DNA from 2 places in the Allocoprococcus similis genome. Region 2 is predicted to be linked to the other one. Evidence: predicted binding sites of a transcription regulator. Region 2 holds the regulator's gene; the other holds the start of a gene.
The links. Region 2 encodes Rex, which represses fermentation and respiration genes when NADH is low (regulators of the CRP and FNR family bind a similar motif). Its sites were predicted from a motif close to ATTGTTAANTANTTAACAAT; they were not measured.

Region 1: fucO (lactaldehyde reductase) is a predicted target of Rex. The motif match lies at 1,661-1,680, and genes of this name have one in related genera.

What each region holds. Positions count from the first base shown of each region.
Region 1 covers NZ_BAAHSG010000011.1:122,592-126,002, forward strand. The annotation lists gene ACYQ5K_RS06700 (peptidase C39) at 1-50, shown strand, start outside; gene fucO (lactaldehyde reductase) at 475-1,620, opposite strand; gene ACYQ5K_RS06710 (TetR/AcrR family transcriptional regulator C-terminal domain-containing protein) at 1,737-2,297, opposite strand; gene ACYQ5K_RS06715 (MATE family efflux transporter) at 2,310-3,411, opposite strand, start outside.
Region 2 covers NZ_BAAHSG010000007.1:140,898-144,308, forward strand. The annotation lists gene ACYQ5K_RS04460 (ABC-F family ATP-binding cassette domain-containing protein) at 1-1,501, opposite strand, end outside; gene ACYQ5K_RS04465 (redox-sensing transcriptional repressor Rex) at 1,660-2,307, shown strand; gene ACYQ5K_RS04470 (NAD(P)H-hydrate dehydratase) at 2,388-3,411, shown strand, end outside.

The sequences.
Region 1 (3,411 bases), on a different contig from region 2:
ATGAGAAGACGAAGTTGTCGGAAGAAAAGACGATAGAGTATTTTATTTGATGGGGGATTGGTTTGAGGGACGCGCCCGAATCGCCATACATCTTGTTTGGATGCGGTTCGGTGCGCTGGCAGTTCTTGAGGTTCTGTAAATTTGTTAAGGGCATTCCGTGAAATCCATAACTCGCGCGGCGCGCTCAGACAGATGGATTTCACGGAATAACACAAATTTCCACAACCTTAAGAATTGCATCAGCTCCCTCAATGCATCCAAACAAGATGTATGGCGATTCGGGCGCTGATACCTCAAGTGGGTTGCATCAACTAAGATACGGGGAGAAAAAGTTCACCCCCACAAATTTCGCTTTTAGCGGAATTTGTGGGGGTTGCTTTTTCTACTTTGTTGGTAAGCAAAGCAAGTGGAATATCAATTTATAGGATGTGAATATTATTTTGCTTTATTACCAGACTATGTATATTTTGTTCTTTACATCAGTTTTCTGAAGAGATCTTTGAGGTCTTCTACGGATGCGTCTTTTGGATTTCCAGGTGCGCAGGCGTCGGCGTGGGCGGATTCTGCGAGGAACTGGAGATCTTCTTCTTTGAGGGCTTCGAGTTTGGATGGGATTCCTACGTCTTCAGAGAGTTTGCGGACTGCATCTACAGCTGCTTTTCTGTATTCTTCCTGAGACATATTATCTACGCCTTCAACTCCCATTGCGCGGGCGATTTCACGGTATTTTTCTCCGGTGCAGTCTGCGTTGTATTCCATTACGATCGGAAGCATCATTGCACATGCAACACCGTGTGGTGTGTCATAGACTGCTCCAAGGGTATGAGCCATTGAGTGAGCGATTCCAAGACCTACGTTTGAGAAGCCCATTCCGGCGATGTACTGTCCAAGAGCCATTCCTTCTCTTCCTTCTTTGGTGTTTTCAACAGCACCGCGGAGAGATTTGGAGATAATCTCGATTGCTTTTAAGTGGAACATATCTGTCATTTCCCATGCGGCTTTTGTGGTGTAGCCTTCGATCGCATGAGTTAATGCATCCATACCGGTTGAAGCGGTCAGTCCTTTTGGCATAGAGGACATCATTTCCGGGTCTACAACAGCGATGATCGGCATATCATGTGGGTCTACACAGACGAATTTACGTTTCTTTTCTACATCTGTTACTACATAGTTGATCGTAACTTCTGCAGCAGTACCGGCTGTTGTCGGAACGGCAATGATCGGAACGCAAGGTTTCTTTGTCGGAGCTACACCTTCCAGGCTTCTTACATCTTCAAATTCCGGGTTTGCGATGATGATACCGATTGCTTTGGAAGTATCCATAGAAGATCCGCCACCGATTGCGATGATGTAATCAGCACCTGAATTTTTGAAAGCCTGTACACCGTGCTGTACGTTCTCGATAGTCGGGTTTGCTTTGATATCAGAGTAGATTTCGTAAGCAAGTCCTTCTTTGTCTAAGATATCTGTTACTTTGGAAGTAACATTGAATTTGATCAGATCCGGGTCAGAACATACAAGAGCTTTTTTGAAACCGTGAGCTTTTGCTTCTGTTGCAATCTCTGCGATTGCACCTGCTCCGTGATAAGATGTCTGATTTAACATAATTCTGTTTGCCATGATACATATCTCCTTTTCGTTTATGGTAAAACCACTTGTTTCTGATACTATTTTAACAATAAGAAGGCGGTAAAAAAAGTTACAGAATATGAAAAGTGTAACATTTATACAAAAGCTTAAGACAAAATATGCAAATTAGTGAAGAGTTGCACAAGTTTTTCCGGCATGCCAAGTACCAGTTGTTTTGCAAGCTGCGCAGGCGGAAAATTCATTCCGCCAAGCAGCCATTTGACAGTCATGTAAATCGAGCCACGGCAGTACATCTCTAAAAGAAATGAAGTTTCTGCATCCGGGCGTCTTCCGGTTTTCTGGAAAATAAGGTTTGAATAGAATTCCAGAATCAGTTCAAAATCATGTTCTTTTAAAGAGTTCTGATCGTCAGAGCGGAATGCTGCAGCGAAAAACAGGTGCTCTTCCTTTAAATATTCAAATTTTTTGACCAGTCCGTCATAAACAGTGGTACCTTCGCCCATATGTTCAAATGATTTAAGAAGAAGTTTGTCAAAATACCAGTTGATCAGATCATATTTATCAAGAAAATTGCGGTAAAAGGTCTGGCGTGTGACGCCGCAGACTTCCACAATCTGGCGGATGGTGATATCATCGACAGAAGTGGTCTTCATGCAGGTTTTCATTGCTTCGGCGAGCCGGTATTTGGTAGATTCGGATTTGGCCATGTTCAATTCTCCTTAATCGTAAGCATGTTTTTTTCTATATAAATAGTACGGTATGATCAAAGCTGTGGTAGTGATCCAGGAAATCGGATAACTAAGCATTACACAGGTTGTGGTATGGTGTGCCGGTAAGACAAACATAATCCACGGAATACGGATCAGACATACGCCGCCAAGTGTGATCAGTGTCGGCAGCAGGACATCGCCGGTTCCGCGAAGTGCACCGGAGAGAACTTCAATAAATACATAAATAGTGTAGCACGGTGCCATAAAACGCAGCATATCAATACCGATATTGATCACATTTTGATCTGTCGTAAAAATTGAGAACAGTGGGCGGCAGAAGATGGCTAAAAACAGAACGATCCCTCCGCATACAGCCACTGCCATTGCAAGGCAGATACGGACACTTTTGAAAATGCGGTCTTTTTTTCCTGCTCCGTAATTCTGACCGGCAAAGGTTGTGATCGCAATTCCGAATGCTCCGTTGACTGTCCAGAAAAGCGCATCTAGTTTACCAAAAGAAGCCCATGCAGCGGCAGTATCGGTTCCGAAACCATTGATCGCTGCCTGAATAATGATATTGGTAATACTGTACATAAATGCCTGCAGTGCACTTGGAATACCGATGCGGAATTCCAGACGCAGCTTCAAAAGGTCTATGTGCAGTTTGCTCAGATAAAGCTTGCAGTCATCATATTTTTTCATCAGTGCATTGGTGACAAGGATTGCACTTACTGCCTGTGAAATAATGGTCGCGATAGCGGCTCCGACAATTCCCATATCAAATACGATTACTAGTACCAGATCGAGGATGATGTTTAGAAAACAACAGATGATCAGGTAATATAGTGGTCTGCGGGAATCACCGATGGAGCGCATGATGGCTGAGCCTATATTAAAGATCAAGGTACCGAAGATACCTAAAAAGTAAATCCGCAGATAAAGAATAGAATCCGCAAGTGTATCTGCAGGTGTATCGATGAGCTTCAAAAGAAATGGTGTTAAGGCCCATCCGAGTATTGTAAATACAATACTGAGGATAACGGAAAAAGCATAAGCGGTATGCAGACTCTTTTGCAGATTCCGCTCATCCTTTGCACCATAAAACTGGGAA
Region 2 (3,411 bases):
GGTCATGTGACACATAAAGTACCGTACCGGTATAATCATTCAGAGCCCGCTCGAGAATTTCCTTGGAAGTGATGTCCAAATGGTTGGTCGGCTCATCGAGGATCAGGAAATTCGCATTGGAGAGCATCAGCTTTGCCAGAGATACACGTCCCCTTTCACCACCACTTAAATCGCCGATCAGCTTGAAAACATCATCTCCGGTAAAAAGAAAAGCCGCAAGCATGTTCCGGATCTGTGTGTTGGTAAGCATCGGATAATCATCGGAAATTTCTTCAAAGATTGTCTTATCCATATGAAGGACGTGGTGTTCCTGATCGTAGTAACCAATCTCCACATTGGCACCCAGTGTAAAGGAACCGCTGTCTGCCCGGATCACATTGTTCAGAATCTTGAGAAGCGTAGTTTTTCCGGTTCCGTTGTCGCCAATAATGGCTACATGTTCCCCACGCTTGATCTCGAAACTGATATCTGTGAAAAGTGTCTGTGGCGGAAAGGCTTTGCTTAATCCTTTGACAGAAAGTACATCATTGCCACTGACACGTGAAGGTTCCAGCTTCAGATGGATGTCGGTGTTGATCTCCATCGGTTTGTCTACAAGCGTCATCTTATCCAGCATTTTTTCCCGGCTTTCGGCACGCTTGATGGATTTCTCACGGTTAAATGAACGGAGCTTTTCGATTACGGCTTCCTGATGTTTGATCTCACGCTGCTGATTCAAGTATTCTTTTAATTTGGCTTCCCTGAGCTGTTCTTTTTTGACAGCAAAATCAGAATAATTGCCCATATAAGTATGAAGCTGTCCCTGCTCGACTTCAATCACCTTTGTAACTACACGGTTTAGGAAATAGCGGTCGTGGGATACGATAAGAACAGCACCCGGATAATTCAGAAGATAGGTTTCCAGCCATGCGATGGAGTTCATATCCAGGTGGTTGGTTGGCTCATCCAGAAGCAGGACGTCAGGCTTGGTAAGAAGGAGTTTGCCAAGAGATACACGGGTCTTCTGACCACCGGATAAAGAATCTACGGGTTTGGTAAATTCTTCTTCTGTAAATCCGAGACCTTTTAGAACGCCGGTAAGCTCACTTTTATAGGCGTAACCGTCTGCGTGCTCAAATGCAGAAGTCAGTCTCTGATAAGTGGAAAGACGTGCTTCAAGAGCATCTCCGGAAAGAGACGGAAGCTCCATCTCGATTGTACGTATCTGCTTTTCCATCTCAATGATTTCAGCTTTTGCCGTGCGGACTTCTTCGTAAATGGTATTGCCGCTTTCCATCTCCTGATGCTGTGCAAGGTAGCCGAGAGTTTTGCCTTTGGTAAGAACAACCGTCCCTGCATCGGGAGAAAGTTGTCCTACGATCATCTTGAGGATCGTGGATTTGCCGGCTCCGTTAAGACCTACTAGGGCAGCTTTTTCATGGTTTTCTATATGAAAGGAACCGTCTTTTACGATGACCTGATCCCCAAAACTTTTTGACAGATTATGACATGCCAGTATCATTTTTATATCCTCCTGTTAAAGTGGCAATTATGTTACTGCTCACAGTAACATAATTATAGCTGAAATACGACAAAAAACAACTATAAAATTTGACTTTTTCGTTGGATTCTTATATAATTAAAAATAATGAGTCAAAAAATAGGAAGGTGGAAGTGAAAGTGGCATCAAGAGAAATATCTCAGGCAGTAATAAGGAGACTTCCGCGGTATTATCGTTATTTAGGGGAACTACTGGAGAGCGGAGTCGAACGGATATCATCCAATGAATTAAGTAAAAGAATGAAAGTGACTGCTTCACAGATCCGGCAGGATCTGAATAATTTCGGTGGATTTGGACAGCAGGGATATGGCTATAATGTAAAGTATCTTTATACAGAGATAGGTAAGATCCTTGGACTGAACGAGAAACATAAATTCGTTATCATTGGAGCAGGAAATCTTGGACAGGCATTGGCGAACTATGCAGCATTTGAAAATCGGGGATTTGTTTTAAAAGGGCTGTTTGACGTAAACCCAAGGCTTGCCGGATTGACGATCCGTGGAGTTGAGATCCGTATGATGGATGAATTGAAGGATTTTGTGAAAGAAAACGATATTGAGATCGGGGTTCTCACGATTCCGAAGGCAAAAGCAGTAGAGGTTGCCAATCTCCTGGTAGATAATGGAGTCAAGGCTATCTGGAATTTTGCGCATACAGATCTGAATCTGCCGGATAATATTATTGTGGAGAATGTTCATTTGTCTGAAAGTCTGATGAGATTATCTTATAACATCACCAGATACAATGAAGAACATGAAGGAAAGTAGTCAAAGCATACCAGAAGGCAGAGGTGCAGGAAAGTTTTTTCCTGCACCTTTTTGAAAATTAAATGTATGGGAGACCGGATATGAAAGAAATACTGACAGCAGATCAGATGAGAAGATCGGATCAGAGAATGATACAGAAGATGCAGGTCCCGTCCCTTGTCCTGATGGAACGGGCGGCACTTCAGTGTGTGGCTGCGATGAAAGCAGAAGGCATAGACTTGTCGAAAGCACTGGTTGTGTGTGGAAGTGGCAACAACGGTGGTGACGGATTCGCAATTGCAAGGATGCTCGTAGAAGAAGGATATCATCCGGATGTAGTATTGGTCGGAAATTATGACCATCGTAGTGAAGAAACAAAAATCCAGATGAAAATTCTGGAAAATCTGGGAATATCTGTAGGAAACAGTTTGCCACAGAAAGAATATAGTGTTATTATAGATGCCGTATTCGGTATTGGTCTGTCACGTGAAATAAAAGGCAGGTATGCAGAGGTGATCGATCAGATGAACCGGATGACTGCCTGTAAGGTGGCAGTTGACACTCCTTCAGGGATCCGTTCGGATGATGGGAAAGTGCTTGGAACTGCATTTAAAGCAGATCTTACAGTGACCTTTGCGTTTCAGAAGATGGGACAGATCCTGTATCCGGGATGTGAGTATGCAGGAAAGCTTGTTACAGCTCCGATCGGAATTACCAGGCCGGAGTTTTTTGCGGAAGAAGAAATCTGCATGGCACTTGAAAAATCCGATGTGCCGGCAATGCTGCCGCAAAGGAAACCGGATTCTAATAAAGGGACTTATGGAAAGGTTCTGATGATTACCGGAAGCAAAGGAATGTCCGGTGCAGCATATTTAAGTGCCAGGGCAGCATATCTTTCGGGAGCCGGGCTTGTCCGGATTTATACGGAGGAAAGCAACCGGGCAATCTTACAGGAACTTTTACCGGAGGCGGTAATGACGACCTATTCTCTGGATGAGACAGAATCCTTTGAAGAACTTCCGGATTTGCTGGAATGGGCGGATGTGCTCTGTATTGGCTGCGGACTCGGCATGGGACCGCATTCGGAGAAATTACTGAAAAAGGTGCTTGAGAATAATAAAAAAC